Regions from separate parts of the Bradyrhizobium sp. AUGA SZCCT0182 genome, predicted to be linked through region 3. Evidence: predicted binding sites of a transcription regulator. Region 3 holds the regulator's gene; each other region holds the start of a gene.
What was found. Region 3 encodes PhoB, which activates phosphate uptake and scavenging genes when phosphate is short. Its sites were predicted from a motif close to TGTCATNNANCTGTCAT; they were not measured.
Positions count from the first base shown of each region.

Region 1 (3,958 bases), on a different contig from region 3:
ATCCATCGCCCGCGCTAGCGGACAATCGCGATTCATTCGAAGAAAGATGGATTGCCGGGTCAAGCCCGGCAATGACGATAGTCGAGCTACGCCTCGTTCTCCCGATGCACGTCGTGGATCACAATACCCATGCCTTCGTCGGGCATCCGGATCCAGTCGCGGCGCTTCAGGGTGCGTTTGGTGTCCTCGTGGCCGCTCATCCAGTGCTCGCGCATCGAGGTGCCCGAGAATTCGTGGTCCTTGGCGTCGCCTTCATAGGCCTTCTGCTGGTAGATCAGTTGCAGGATCGCGATCTCGGGCAGATTGCCGATGCTGGCCTTGATCTGACGCTCTTCGTCGGACAGCTGATCGTCGGGAATTCGTGACAGCGCCTTGTGCAGGCGCGCTTTCAGATTGTGCGTCTTGCGGTAGACGTCGGTATTGTGGCGCGTGCGCGAGGAATACATGATGTCCTTGTGCCGGGCCATCACGTCCTGGATGTCGCGCGGCAAGGCTCCGCGGGCGCTGAACAGGTCGACCTGGAACACCAGCGAATTGAGGCTGTCCTCCTGGTCCAAGAGATGCTGCAGCGGCGTGTTCGAGACGATGCCGCCGTCCCAGAAATGGTCGGTGCCGACCTTCACCATCGGCAGGGCCGGCGGCAGCGCGCCGCTCGCCATGATGTGCTCGGGAATGATCTCGTCATGGGCGTTGTCGAAATAAATGAAATTGCCTGACAGCACGTTGACCGCGCCCACCGCAAACCGGATCCGCTTGTCGTTGATCATGTCGAAATCGACGAGCTCGAGCAGCGTCTGGCGCAGCGGCTCGGTGTCGTAATAGCTCGTCGCCGTCCGGGCGCCGGTGGCGCTGAGCCACGGGTTGGTCATGTGCGGGGTGAAGAAGCCGGGCTGGCCCAGCGACGTCGTCATGAGCGAGCTCGCGAAATTGCGCGCCTTGCGATAGATGTCGCCGTCCGGCGTGTAGTGCCAGATCTTGCGGCTGGTGATGCGGTCCCAGAAAATCTGCAAGCGTTCGAGCCGGCGCTCCGGCGGGTTGCCGGCGATGATCGCCGAATTGATCGCGCCGATCGACACTCCGCACACCCAGTCCGGCTCGATATGGGCCTCGTGCAGGGCCTGATAGACGCCGGCCTGATAGGCGCCGAGCGCGCCGCCGCCCTGCAGCACCAGCGCAACGCGGTCGCAGCGCTCCGGCCGCCAGCCGCGCGCATGGATGGTCTGTTCGAGATGTGGGGTTCGCGCGTCCATGTTCATTACTCCAAAACTGCCCGACAATTCCGCGCGCTGGTGACGCGATGATGACAAATGTGTCGATCGGCTTTTGCCGCCTCGCGTTTTGCCTGCGCCTGAAGCATTGACGTGTTCGAAAAACGGAGGCCGAAATTTGCGGTCATGACGCTGAAGGAAATCCCTCACATCCCTGTCAATTTCGGCCGCTAGCAATCGGCAGGACGATTTTCAGCAGGGGATTGCAATGCGCAGGGAAGACTTGCTCAAGTTTCCGTCGATGCCGGCCGCAGGGCCAAGCTATCCCGCCGGTCCGTATCGTTTCGTCAACCGCGAATTCCTCGTCATCACCTATGAGACCGATCCCGAACTGATCCGTGCGGGATTGCCCGAGCCGCTGGAGCCGGTCGATCAGCCGATCGTGCACTATGAATGGATCAAGATGCCGGACAGTTCCGGCTTCGGCAGCTACACCGAATCCGGGCTGGTCATCCCGGCGCGGCTGCATGGCGAGGAAGTCAATTTCGTCTCGCAAATGTATCTCGACGACGATCCGCCGATCGCAGCGGGGCGCGAAATCTGGGGCTTTCCGAAGAAATACGCACACCCCAAACTCGAGATCGTCAAGGACACCTTCACCGGCACGCTGGAATATGCTGGCCAGCTCGTGGCGATGGGCACCATGGGCTACAAGCACGAAAGCATGGCCGGCAATGGTGAAATCACGCGCGCCACGCTGTCGAAGACGCAGATCAATCTCAAGATGATCCCGGGCGTCGATGGCCGCCTCGAGATCTGTCAGCTCGTCGCGATCAATCTCACCGACATCGTCGTCAAGGGCTCATGGATCGGGCCGGGGCGGTTGCATCTGGTGCCGCACGTCAACGCGCCGGTGGCGGATTTTCCGGTGCGCCGGGTGGTCGGCGCCCATCATTTCCTGGCCGACCTGACGTTGCCGTTCGGCCGCGTGGTTCACGACTACAACAAGGAAGTCGAACAGGCAGCGGTAACCGGTCTCGCCGCGGAGTAGGCGGCGAGAGCGATCTCTTCGGTGACATCAAACTGTAACAATAGTGCAATTGAATCGCCTGGCATGCACGAGGGCCGCTGCGGCTGAGTTCTCCTATGGCCGCTGCGCAGGGTTTGGCGGGGGCTGCTGATGTCTTCGATGGATACGTTGGCCGAGCCTGCAACGGGGACGGGTGCGCCGGTCTTGGATGCCGCTTCGGCTATCCCGGGACTGGTGTGGGTGTTTCGCCTGCACAGCGATGGCAGCGCCGAGCCGCTGCCGATCAACGTGCCGATCGAATTCAGCCATGACGGGCGGCTGTGGCTGCACTTTAATCTGACCGACGCGAGGGCGCGGTCGTGGCTGGCGGGTGTGGACGTGCCACTGCCGGCGCGCGAGCTGCTACTGTCGAAAGACAATTATCAGCAACTCCACATCTCGGACCATTGCGTCTACGGGGTGTTCTCCGATCTCGTTCGTGCCATCGACACCGCGACCGAGGAAACCGGATTTCTTCGCTTCGCGATGACCGAGCGCCTTCTCATCAGTGGCCGGCATCAGGCGCTTTGCGCCGTCGATTCCACTCGCCGTGTGCTGGAGAGCGGTCATCGCGTCGATACCGTCGCCGCATTGCTGGAGAAGATCGTCGACGAGGTCGCCGATACCATGGACCGCATGGCCGACAAGATCGGCACCGCAATCGACAATATCGAGGAGCGGATTCTCGCAGGCGAGACAAGATCGGAAATGCGCGCAGCACTTGGCCGGTCGCGGCGGACCTGCGTGCGTTTGCACCGGCAGCTGGCGGGATTGCGCGTGCTGTTCCACCGGCTCGAGCAGAAGAGCGTTGAACACCTCAGCCCGGCGCTGCGGCTTCAGGCCGGAAAACTGGCGCAGCGGCTCGATGGCCTCGACCACGATATCGTCGAACTGCGCGAGCGCAGCCGCCTGCTGGAGGAAGAAATACATTTCAAGATGGAGGAGGAGAGCAACCGGCACCTCCACACGCTGTCCATCGTCACGACGATGCTGCTGCCTCCGACGCTGGTGACCGGCATCTTCGGCATGAACACCAAGGGCCTGCCGCTCACCGACACCGAAACCGGATTTTTGTGGGCGGCGGCGATCATGGTTGGCGTCGCCGGTGCGGCCTATCTCGCCATGCGCCGCTCAGGCTTCTTCAAATAGAGCAGTCGGCGGCGGTATCGACACCATGTACAGCGTTCTTTCCCGCGCCGTCACCTTGCTCGCGACGGCGGCCTGTCTTGTACTCGCACCGGTCGCGTATGCCGACATCGCTCCGGCGAAGCCAAAGGAAACGCCACAGGACGCGCGCGAAGCCTTGGCGGATGCCGGCTATCAGTTCAGTCTGATCTACATCGGAGAGGGGCTCGCCAATATCTCCGGCGGCATGCGGACGGGGGCGATCTACACCGGCCGTCTCGATTTGGGCACCACGATCGATCTGGAGAAGGTGGCGGGTTGGACCGGCGCCAGCTTCCACGCCAACATGTTCCAGATCCACGGCGACGGGCTGTCCCGCAGCTATATCGGCAATCTGATGCTGGCCAGCGGCGTCGAGGCGTTGCCGGCCACGCGGCTCTACGAATTCTGGGTCGAGCAGAAGCTGCTTGGCGGCAAGCTCGCCGTCCGTGTCGGGCAGCAGGCGTCCGACATCGAGTTCATCGACAGTTCCTATGACGACATCTTCGTCAATTCG
Region 1 covers NZ_JAFCLY010000002.1:229,460-233,417, reverse strand. Annotated here, with positions in the region: gene JQ611_RS03450 (patatin-like phospholipase family protein) at 87-1,250, opposite strand; gene JQ611_RS03445 (acetoacetate decarboxylase) at 1,477-2,259, shown strand; gene JQ611_RS03440 (transporter) at 2,398-3,426, shown strand; gene JQ611_RS03435 (carbohydrate porin) at 3,452-3,958, shown strand, end outside.
Region 1: the regulator PhoB is predicted to act here: its motif matches at 1,290-1,306, upstream of JQ611_RS03445 (acetoacetate decarboxylase).

Region 2 (3,958 bases), on a different contig from region 3:
CAGGGCGTCGCCGACCGGATGGCCGAGCGAGTCGTTGATTTCCTTGAAATGATCGAGATCGAGGCAGAACACCGCGAGCTGATCGCTGCGCTTGGCGAGGCGCAGCGCCTTCTCGAGCTGCTCGCGGAACAGCGTCCGGTTCGGCAGATTGGTGAGCGCGTCGTGGCGCGCCATATGCGTGATCTGCTCCTGGGCCGCCTGCCATTCGGTGATGTCCTCGAAGGTCGCAACCCAACCACCGCCCTCTTTGGGCTGATCGACGACGCGGATTGAACGTCCGTTTCGGCTGACGACCCGGTTCAGGCTCTCGCCGGCTTTCGCCGCGGTCACCACAATGTTGAAGAATTCTTCGGGATCGCCGTCCCATTTTCCGATCGATTTCTGATCCCGCAGAACGTCGACCAGCAAACGGCCCTGCAGCGGCATGTTGGTCCGATCCATCATCTCGCTGTAGCGCAGGTTGAACAGCATGATGCGGCCGTCCGCATCGAACATGCAAAGTCCCTGCGACATGTTTGTGATGGCCGAGTCGAGCAGGACCTTCTGCTGGTGCAGTTCGCTGCTTGAGCGGCGATCGAGCAACGCCGCTACGAACGATATGCCGAGAATGGCGAACGCGGCCACGGCGGTCAGAAAGGAAAGCGCGCCCGGCGAGATCGTCAATTCGTCGGTGACGAGGGTCGGATCGGCAACGAGCGTCACGGCGCCCATCGCCGTGAAATGGTGGGAAACGATCGCGACCGTCAGCAGGCCCGTGGCGGCCAAGGTGTGTTTGCGGTCATCCCGGTGCGCGGCGACAACGAGCGCCAGGCCTGCGAACATGCTCCCGAGCATAACGGATGCCAGCACGATGCCGGGCGACCAGACGATGCGCGCCGGAAGCTCGAGCGCCATCATGCCGGTGTAGTGCATCGCTGCGACGCCAGCGCCGACAATCGCGCCGCCCATCGCGAGCGTCGACCGGCGGTCGTTGAGCAGGGCAACGCTGAGGCCGACCGCGGCGATCGAGACGGCAAAGATCAGCGACAGCAGGGTGACCGGAATATTGTATCCGGCCCCCGCCCCGGGATCGTAGGCCAGCATCGCCACGAAATGGGTGGCCCAGATTCCGCAGCCGCCGACCGCAGCATCAAGGCCGACCCAGATCGCGCGGGTTCGTCCCTGCGACGCCCTGGCGCGATGAAACAGGCTGATCGCTACCGCGCTGGCGAGCCAGCAAATGATGCCGGCGAGAACAACCAGCCGCAAATCATGCTCGGTGACCAGGCAATTCAGAACTTGATACATCACAGACCCCTGCTACCGGTCTGTAATGACGACGCTAATGGTGCATTTGGGGTAACCGACGCGGTTTCGTCTGGTTCGATGGTGAATAAATGCTTGGCGTCCTCGCGTGCCGGTTGCGGGTTCCCGCCGGTACCCGGTGATTCCCGTTATCGACCGAGCGCGGCCTCAAACGGCCACCCGTGAAGTGATTCCCAAGCAGTGAGTACCCGCACCGGCAGTGGCACGCCGGCCAGAATCGCAGCCCCTGACGCAAGAACGCGCGCGATTTTCACGCGCGGCGTTTTGCCTCAATGGACCGGACAAATCAGCTGCAGACCAACCGTGGGCTCGGCCAGCACCGTGGTCGCGCGGCAGCTTCCACACCCGGGCGATCAGGCAGCCATAGCGAGATCTCGTCAGGCGCAGCGGCGTAGGGCGACATTGCTCAGCGTTGCATCCAGCACGGCCGCGACCTCGCCTTACGACTTCCTCGGCCTTCTGGATGATGCCGTCGATCGACGGGCAATTGACCGCCGTGCCCATCGGCCCCCCCGCAGCGGAAGCACCTTTCCGGGCATGCGCCTGTTTCGTCGAGATGACACAAAAAGCCCCGTTTAAGCTGCTTTTCGGCCGCGTTCTCGGCGGCGACGCTTTCACGAGTTGTCTCTCAGCGTAATACTAGATGTCCGCAATTCGGGATGAACAAGCCGTTCATGGTCGTGATGCCTCCCAATAACCGTCCCTCGGCTTGGGAATGCGAAACCGCGGCCCCTCCTCAAGCCGATCTACGCGGGGCGGGCCCCGGTAACAGCGGAACGGCGCTTACAAGAGAGCGTTGGGAATACGCCTGGCCGCGACTCACAATCGTTAACGCGGCCGCATATGTAGGACGTATGACAGGGTTGCCGAACGAACGCAGAAGCTAGGCTTGTCAAGGGCTGCACAACGGTTCGATTTTGGCTTATGTGTCTTCGCGCACGGTGCGTCTGACCGTCCCTGTCGCCGCTTTTGACAGGTTTTCTTTTGCCATCCCGCCGGGAGGATGAATGCATCGGCTGCTGACCACGCTTGGGCGTGGCTTCAAGGAGAAGATCGGCTGGAAACGGCTAGGGATCGTTGCGAGTCTCCTCATCATCATCCTTGCGGTCACCCATCTGGTTAACACCCTGAAGGGGGTCGACACTGCGATCATTCTGACCGCCCTGACGGAGATCGCGCCGCATCGGATCGCGCTGGCCGCGCTGTGCGTGGTAGGCGCGTTCTTCACGCTGACCTTCTATGATTTCTTTGCGCTGCGAACCATCGGCAAGACGCACGTGCCCTATCGCATCGCCGCGCTGTCGAGTTTCACCAGCTACACCATCGGCCACAACATCGGCGCCACCGTCTTTACCGGCGGCGCGATCCGTTTCCGGATCTATTCCGACTACGGCCTGACCGCGATCGATGTCGCCAAGATCTGCTTCCTCTCGGGCCTGACCTTCTGGCTCGGCAATCTGTTCGTGCTCGGCATCGGCATGGCCTGGCATCCCGAAGCGGCGACGGCCATGGATCTGCTGCCGCCATCGGTGAACCGGCTGATCGCGCTCGGCTGCCTCGCCGGCATCGCGGCCTATTTCCTCTGGCTGGTGATGGGCGAGAACCGCCGCGAACTCGGCCAGAACGGCTGGAAAGTAGTGCTGCCCTCGGCGCGGCTGACGCTGCTGCAGGTCATGATCGGCGTCGTCGATCTCGGGTTCTGCGCGCTGGCGATGTATCTGTTGATGCCGACGCAGCCCCATATCGATTTCGTTTCGCTGGCGGTGGTCTTCATCCTCGCAACACTGCTTGGCTTCGCCAGCCACGCGCCAGGCAGCATCGGCGTGTTCGACGCCGCGATGCTGGTGGCGCTGCCGCAGTTCGGCAAGGAGCAATTGCTGGCGACGCTGGTGGTGTTCCGGATCCTGTATTTCCTGATTCCCTTCGGCATCTCGATCTGGATCATGGGAACGCGCGAGCTCTGGCTCAGCGTCTTAAAACCCTGGTACGAGCGCCGCCGGAACGAGGAGGCCAGCCGCCAGATGACCGAACAGCCCCGCACGGCGGAGGTCCCGGTCAGGCAGCCGCTCAAGCGAGCGAAACGGTAACAGATATCCGGGATTCCCGAACATTCGGCTGTACGGCTGCGGCCGAAGCACTCCGAAGCCGGAAACGGGCTGACGATCATCACCAGGTATAGCGGAGGCGTCCCGTGGCCGTGTAGGTCTGCGAGCGATCGCCGAACTCGCCGTCGAACTTGGCGAGGAAGGAGACCCCGTTGGCAAGCCGCCACTCCGCACCTGTTGACGTCAGTGCGAGATCGCGCGAGGGCCTCGCGCCGTAAACGGTGAACGGGGCCGCCCCGAGACCCAGCGTGGTGAAGTTGGCCGCCGCCGCGGGATTGCTGATCGCATCATGCGCATAGGCGAACCGGCCGAACAGGTTGAGCTGGCTGCCATTGTCGATTGCCATCGTCTTGTCGAGGCGCACGCCAAGCTCGCCGCGAAAGGCGGTCGCAATGCGACTGGCGAAGTTGAGCGCGAACTGGTTGGAGCCCGTGACCGCGGTCTCGCCGTAGCCAGGCGTGCTGAAGCTCTGGCCCTGCGCGGCGCCATAGGGCGTCCAGACGATGTTGGCGTAAGCCACAGGCAGGCGATAGCCGGCCTCGATGCGG
Region 2 covers NZ_JAFCLY010000060.1:16,827-20,784, forward strand. Annotated here, with positions in the region: gene JQ611_RS37670 (EAL domain-containing protein) at 1-1,287, opposite strand, end outside; gene JQ611_RS37675 (YbhN family protein) at 2,313-3,392, shown strand; gene JQ611_RS37680 (autotransporter outer membrane beta-barrel domain-containing protein) at 3,472-3,958, opposite strand, start outside.
Region 2: the regulator PhoB is predicted to act here: its motif matches at 2,149-2,165, upstream of JQ611_RS37675 (YbhN family protein).

Region 3 (3,958 bases):
TTCTTCAGCCTCGATCTCACCAAGACGATGGCGAACCTGCCGGTCACCATCAACAACTTCGTGCAGAGCCCCTACGAATACTGGAAGCAGCTCGCCTGGAGCGGGGCGCTGCTCATCACCCTGACCGTACTCGCCCTGAATATTGGCGCGCGCATCCTTGGCGCCGAGAGGACCGCAAAATGACCGAAGTTTCTGTATCCATGAGTGCCGTCAACGCGGGCGTTCCCCACGTGGCGCTGCCCGACGCGCCGCCGAAAGTGACCGCGCGGGGCCTGAACTTCTACTATGGCGAGCACCACGCGCTGAAGAACATCAACCTCACGCTCGGCACCCACCGCGTCACCGCCTTCATCGGGCCGTCCGGCTGCGGCAAGTCCACGCTGCTGCGGATCTTCAACCGGATGTACGACCTCTATCCGGGCCAGAAGGCGACCGGGCAATTGATGCTCGACCAGACCAACATCCTCGACCCCAAGCTCGATCTCAATCTGCTGCGCGCCCGGGTCGGCATGGTGTTCCAGAAGCCGACGCCGTTTCCGATGACGATCTACGAAAACATCGCCTTCGGCATCCGCCTTTATGAGAAGATCTCGAAATCCGAGATGGACGGCCGCGTCGAAAAGGCGTTGCGTGGCGGTGCGCTGTGGAACGAGGTCAAGGACAAGCTGAATGCATCGGGCCTCAGCCTGTCCGGCGGCCAGCAGCAGCGGCTCTGTATCGCGCGCACGGTGGCGGTGCGCCCTGAAGTGATCCTGTTCGACGAGCCCTGCTCGGCGCTGGACCCGATTTCGACCGCCAAGGTCGAGGAATTGATCACAGAATTGGCGGAGGACTACACCATCGCCATCGTGACCCATAACATGCAGCAGGCGGCGCGCGTCTCGGACAAGACCGCCTTCATGTATCTCGGTGAACTGGTCGAATTCGACGACACCAACAAGATTTTCACCTCGCCGAGCGACCGACGCACCCAGGATTACATTACCGGCCGGTTCGGCTAAGCGCACATCGCGAGGAGAAGACAATGGCTTCAGAGCATACCGCGAAGGCGTTCGACAGCGATCTTCAGGAATTGACCCGCCTGGTCGCCGAAATGGGCGGCCTTGCCGAACGCATGATCACCGAATCCGTCGATGCCTTGATCCGGCGCGACGTTGCGCTGGGAAAACGCGTCGTCGCCTCCGACGCCGAGATCGACCGCCTGCAGCACCTGATCGAGGAACGCGCGGTGCTGACGATTGCCCGCCGCCAGCCGATGGCCATCGACCTGCGCGAGATCGTCGGCGCCATGCGGGTGGCCACCGATCTGGAACGGATCGGCGACCTCGCCAAGAACATGGGCAAGCGCGTCGCGGCGCTGGAGAACGATTTCCAGCCGCTGAAACTGATCCGCGGTCTCGAACACATGACCGATCTGGTGCAGTCGCAGGTCAAGTCCGTGCTTGACGCCTACGCGTCGCACGACCTGCCGGCGGCGATGGCGGTCTGGAAGGGCGACGAGGAAGTCGACGCCATCTGCACCTCGCTGTTCCGCGAACTCCTGACCTACATGATGGAAGATCCGCGCAACATCTCGTTCTGTATCCATCTGATGTTCTGCGCCAAGAACATCGAGCGGATCGGCGACCATGCCACCAACATCGCCGAGACCGTGTTCTACATGATCGAAGGCCAGCAGATCCTCGACAAGCGCCCGAAGGGCGACATGACGAATTTTGCCACGACTGTGCCGGGAAACTAGTTACTGAACTGACAGCGGAACGAGAGACGTTTTTCGCGTATCGACAGCGCGTCAAAACACAAGAGGCTTACATAGATGAACGCACGCATTCTGGTGGTTGAAGACGAGGAAGCGCTCACCACGCTTCTGCGCTACAACCTCGATGCCGAAGGCTATGAGGTCGAAACCGTCGCCCGCGGTGACGACGCCGATACACGGTTGAAGGAGCGGGTGCCCGACCTGATCGTGCTGGACTGGATGCTGCCGGGCCTGTCCGGCATCGAACTGTGCCGCCGCTTAAGGGCGCGGCCGGAGACCAAGGCGCTGCCGATCATCATGCTGACCGCGCGCGGCGAGGAAAGCGAACGGGTGCGGGGGCTGGCGACCGGCGCCGACGACTACATCGTAAAACCCTTTTCGGTGCCGGAGCTGCTGGCGCGGGTGAAGGGCCTGTTGCGGCGGGCGAGCCCGGAGCGGCTGGCCACCGTGCTGACCTATGGCGATATCGAACTCGACCGCGAGAAGCGCCGCGTCGCGCGCTCGGGCCGTCCGATCGATCTCGGCCCCACCGAATATCGCCTGCTGGAGTTTTTCCTGGAACATCCCGGCCGCGTATTCAGCCGCGAGCAACTGCTCGACAGCGTCTGGGGCCGCGACATCTACATCGACGAGCGTACCGTCGACGTCCATATCGGCCGCCTGCGCAAACTGCTCAACCCCGGCCGCGAACAGGACCCGATCCGCACCGTGCGCGGCGCCGGCTACGCGCTGGATGATCGGTTCGCGAAGGTGGAGTAGCCAATACTCCATCGTCGTCCCGGCGAAGGCCGGGACCCATAACCACAAGTATCGATTTTTGAAGCGAGCTGGAGCTCCAGCCAAGCCTAACCACGATCGCCTGTGGTTATGGGTCCCTGCGTTCGCAGGGACGACAGCGGATATTTTCCGCGTAGCTGATGCGCAGCCCTTACCTGGTCGGCTTCGGCGCCGGGCGGCGGCGATCGGAGGCCGGCTGATAGGCGATGCGCGAGTGATGCGCGCAATAGGGCAGGCTGCTGAGCGCCTTGCCGCCGCAGAAAAAGAATTCCGAGCTGGAGGGGTCGCCGATCGGCCAGTGGCAGGTGGCCTCGTTCAATTCGAGCAGCGTCAGCCGCTGGCTCATCGGCACCACATTGTCGTAGGCGACCGGATCCGGCTCCATCTCCACCTCGAAGGCGTGGGCCAGCGCGGTGTTGCCGCGCGACACCGGGCGCGCCACCCGCATCATCTGCTGGGCGGGGCGCGCCTTGCGCTGACGCGGCGCGGCCGAGGAGGGGCTCTTGGCACGGCCGGAGAGACCCAGCCGGTGCACTTTGCCGATCACTGCATTTCGCGTCACATTTCCGAGTTCCGCGGCGATCTGGCTGGCGGAAAGTCCGCCCTCCCAGAGCTTTTTAAGCTGCTCGACGCGCTCGTCGGACCAGGTCAATACCGTCATCGCATTCTTCCCTTCGCACAGAGCCGGCCAAACCGGGGGCAGCGCTGGCGATGCCAATTCTCAAAAATCCCAGCGGGCAGAATCCCTTAGCCCTCGCCGGGCGCAAAAAAGCCGCCCGAACGTTTACGCCTTACAAAATGGACTCTAGGGGTCAGTACTTCCGCACGAGATGTCGTACCCGACAGCCCAGACGCTACAATATGGCGGGACTCTGGCGCAAGAGTACGCGTCCGTGCGTCCACATGTTCCGGTATTTATGCATTGTAATTGGAGTTTTCCACGGCACCGGAATGCTACGGATTGCTTTATCTTGCACCGCAGGGAAGCGGTTCGAGCATGATCCGGAAAAGTGGACGCCGGTTTTCCCTCGGGACAAGCGCAAGGCGCTTGCCCGGAGATCATGCTCAAAACAAGCGGATTTCGGCGTGTTGACACGGTCCAAAGCCAGCATAGAATGCCTGTCACGTGCCGCCCCGAAAAGGCGGCACGTTTTGTTTTCGCAAGACCGGCTGTGCCGCGTTCGCGCCAATGCACGCTATGTGGCCGGTCTCTAACCGTCAGTGATAGCCATGACCAACAGCGCCCCGTCGCATCTGCTTCCCGTATTCGCGAGAGTCGATCTCGGTTTCGAACGCGGCGAAGGCGCGTGGCTGATCTCGACGTCAGGCGAGCGCTATCTCGACTTCACCTCGGGTGTGGCAGTGAATGCGCTCGGCCACTGCCATCCGCATCTGGTCGCAGCCTTGCAGGAGCAGGCCACC
Region 3 covers NZ_JAFCLY010000001.1:484,029-487,986, forward strand. Annotated here, with positions in the region: gene pstA (phosphate ABC transporter permease PstA) at 1-183, shown strand, start outside; gene pstB (phosphate ABC transporter ATP-binding protein PstB) at 180-1,001, shown strand; gene phoU (phosphate signaling complex protein PhoU) at 1,025-1,741, shown strand; gene phoB (phosphate regulon transcriptional regulator PhoB) at 1,817-2,518, shown strand; gene JQ611_RS02280 (GcrA family cell cycle regulator) at 2,688-3,197, opposite strand; gene JQ611_RS02285 (aspartate aminotransferase family protein) at 3,767-3,958, shown strand, end outside.

Region 4 (3,958 bases), on a different contig from region 3:
TCAGAAGGAGGCGCTGGTGTTCATCGAGCGCGCGCCGCGCCTGATCCGCCCCTTGAACTTTCCGCGCCATACGCCGGGCCGCGGCGCCGCCCTGATCGATACCAAGAACGGCAAGCGTGCGCTGGTCATCAACGCCATGGGCCGCGTCTTCATGGAGCCGCTGAACGATCCCTTCAACGCGGTCGGCAAGGAGCTCGACGCCTGTCCGCTGCGCGAGGCCGCCGATGCCATCGTGATCGATTTTCATGGCGAGGCGACCAGCGAGAAGCAGGGCATGGGATTTTTCTGCGACGGCCGCGCCAGCCTCGTGGTCGGCACCCATACCCACGTTCCGACCGCCGATCATCAGGTGCTGCCCGGCGGCACCGCCTATATGAGCGACGCCGGCATGACCGGCGATTACGATTCGATCATCGGCATGCAGAAGGAAGAGCCGCTGCACCGCTTCGTCACCGGCATTCCCTCCGGCCGATTCGAACCGGCGTTCGGTGTGGCGACACTAAGCGGGGTCGCGGTCGAAACCGACGATGCCACCGGACTGGCGCTGCGAATAGCGCCAGTGCGGGCGGGCGGCAGGCTGGAGCCGGCAGTGCCGGGATTTTGGACCGGCCACTGAACCGGGTTACGAGAAGGTGTGATGCAAAGGTTTCTGGTCTTCCTGCTGGCGTTGTTGCTGTCGCAGGCGGCGTCCGCGCAAGAGCTCACCCAGCGCCCGGTATCGCAGGACCCGGTATCGCTGCAAGACATGACCGGGCGACTGGAGAAGTCCGCGATCGACACGGCGAAGGTCGCGCCGAAGGGCGCGGCAAGAGGATCCTCGGTGGATTTCTCCTGGGCTTCCAGTCCCGAAGAACACCGCGCGCTCGCCAAGCATGTGCTCGTGCTCGTCAGCGTGGTGACGCAGGACTCAGCTGAGCTGCCGCTGCGCCGGGTCTATGTGAATATCGACGGCCGCGAAACCGAGCTGATCAGGTTGAGCAGCCAGCTCAGCGGAGTCCGGAAAGGCTCGAAGACCTACTCGATGCTCGGGCCCTATCGTGAGGACGGATTCTACCTCGCGCCTGCCGGCACCATGATGGCGGACGGCTATTTGCAGGCCGATTTCGCGGTGCGGCGGAACGGCTTCAATCTCTACAAATTGCCGGGGACGCCACCGGATTTCATCAAGGCGGACAGCAATCCGCTGCCCGGGCCCGACGCCAAGCCGGAAATGCCGGTGCTCAAGGCGATGCTGCTGCGCGAGTACAAGGGCTTCGAATTGCCCGCAGCCCTGCGCTAGATTCCGGGCCAGCGGTCCGGACGCGGGTTTGCCGGATTAGCGGTACGCGCTCAGTAGCGCGCCGGTACGTACATCTCCGGCGGGACCGGACCGCGCTGGTAATCCGGATTGCGCACGCGCGGCGGCAGGATGACGGGGGTCTGCGGGACCTCGTTGTAGGGAATCTGTTCAAGCAGATGGGCGATGCAGTTCAGCCGCGCCTTCTTCTTGTCGACGGCCTCGACCAGGTGCCACGGCGCCTCGGCGATATGGGTGCGCTCCAGCATCGCTTCCTTGGCCTTGGTGTACTGCTCCCAGCGGCTGCGCGCCTCCACGTCCATCGGGCTGAGCTTCCACTGCTTCAGGGGATCGTGGATCCGCATGGTGAAGCGCAGATGCTGTACCTCGTCGGTGATCGAGAACCAGTATTTGATCAGGATGATGCCGGAACGCACCAGCATGCGTTCGAATTCCGGCACCGAGCGGAAGAATTCCTCGACGTCGGCTTCGGTACAAAATCCCATCACCCGCTCGACGCCCGCGCGGTTGTACCAGCTGCGGTCGAACAGCACGATCTCGCCGCCGGCCGGCAGATGCGAGACGTAACGCTGGAAATACCATTGGGTGCGTTCGCGCTCGTTCGGCGCCGGCAGTGCGGCGACCCGGCAGACCCGCGGGTTCAGCCGCTGCGTGATGCGCTTGATGACGCCGCCCTTGCCGGCGGAATCGCGTCCCTCGAAGATGACAACCACTTTCAGCTTCTGGTGCTGCACCCAGCTCTGCAGTTTGACCAGTTCGCCCTGCAGGCGGAACAGTTCCTTGAAATAAAGCCGGCGGTCGACGGTCTCCTCGGCGGAATGGCTTTCGAATTCGTTGGTCAGCGCGTCGAGGCGGTCGTCGTCGATCTCGAGTTCCAGTTCCTCGTCGAAACTGTCCATCATTTCCGCGTGGATGCGATCATGGATCGAGCCATTGACTGGTTTTTCGGTCATCAGGATACTCCGCCCAGGGAAGCGCAAAAGGAAATGCACGGCATCACCGTTAGTTTCAAATGCGCATGTCAGGGGTGTGACAGCGCGCGCCGGGCAAGGCGTTTTGACGTCTGTCGCTCAGGACTGCCGGAAACCCATGCGGAAGGCGCCCCAATGGCGGCCGCGCACGTGGATGGGCGAGGAGAGGTCTTTCATCAGCACGAAATTGCCGCCGCCCATGTCGCGGCGATAGGTCTGCAGCAGGAACGGTTTTGTGTTCGTCGCCACCTTCTTCACCGCGCGATCGCTGAACAGGCGGCGGTTGCGGCAATTGGCGTTGTTCCAGACGGGGTCGGGCCCCTGCGGCAGGCGGTAGTTCGGATTGTGGGTCGGCAGATAGCCGCCTTTGGCCCAGGCGACGCAGAACACGATGCGCGGATCGCTCTTCTGGATCGGGTCCTGGATCGAAGGCAGGACGCGGTCGGTGAAGGCGACATAGTCGGTCAGATATTGCTTCGGATCGGTCCCTGATATTTCGCGGTATTTCTCGTCCATCAACTGCTCGACCGTGATCTCGCCGCGTGCGACGGCGGCCTCAAACGCGTCGGAAATCTGCTTTGCGGTGTCGATCACCACGCGGATCAACGGCGCATCCGAAGTCTCGACGCCGCTGTCGGCGATCAATGCGATCAGGCCTTCCGACAGTTCGAGCAGCTTCGCCACCCGTCCGTCGGCCTGCTTCAGCTCGCTGGAGGACAAATCGACGCCCTGGGCAAGCTGGCCGAGTTCCTCGATCACGCGGTCGCAATGGCCGAGATTGGACGTCGCGGCCTTGGCGACGCCGTCGATCTCATAGCCTACGGACGCGATGCCCTGGTGCACGCGCGCGATGATGCCGCTGATCTGCTGTGCGCCTTCACCAGCGCTCTTGGCGCGGAGCGAGGCGTCGCTGCTCTCGCCGATCAGGCTGCCGATCTGGCCGTCGAGATCGCGCATGGTCTCGGAAATCTGCTGCGTGGCCTGGCGCGTCCCCTCCGCCAGGCTCTTCACCTCGTTCGCGACCACGGCAAAGCCACGGCCGGCGGTTCCGGCGCGCGCCGCCTCGATCGTGGCATTGAGCGCCAAAAGGTTAGTCTGTTTCGCAATCGCCTCGATCGAGCCGGAAACTTTTGCAACCTGCGACAGGGCCGAGCCGACGGCGCTGAGCCGGGCCTCGATACGGCCGACCGCGTCGACGAGTTCGGCGATGTGCTTGACGGCCGTATCCACCGCGCTGCGCGACTGAACGATCTCTCCGACGGCTGCGGACGTGGTCGATTGCACCGCCTGCGATGCATTGGCGATGTCGCGGTTGGCCGAGACCATCGTCTGGGCCGTCTTCTGCAAGTGGTGGAACCGGTCCGACTGGTTCGCGACGCGGCTGGCGACCTCCTGGACGTTGCCGGCGATATCGGCAAGTTCCACGCCGAGCCCGCCGATGCGGTCGGCAAGCTGGTCAATGAGGCGTTCGGCCAGTGTCTGGTTGGAGTGAGTGTCCAGGACCGCACGCTGCACAAAGGACATGCTCGAGCTTTCTCCAGTCAGAGCCGATGATCGGCTCACCGCGGCGAGCGCATTCCAATTGCAAGTCTAGAACGCGATTCGCGCCTTGGTGTCTTGCCTGAGAGCGAACTGGAGCATTTTCGAGCGAAGCATGCCCTCGGACTTGATCCGGGGGTTGATACCGGTT
Region 4 covers NZ_JAFCLY010000027.1:83,189-87,146, forward strand. Annotated here, with positions in the region: gene JQ611_RS25950 (TIGR00282 family metallophosphoesterase) at 1-616, shown strand, start outside; gene JQ611_RS25955 (hypothetical protein) at 638-1,279, shown strand; gene ppk2 (polyphosphate kinase 2) at 1,330-2,250, opposite strand; gene JQ611_RS25965 (methyl-accepting chemotaxis protein) at 2,368-3,792, opposite strand.
Region 4: the regulator PhoB is predicted to act here: its motif matches at 2,316-2,332, upstream of ppk2 (polyphosphate kinase 2).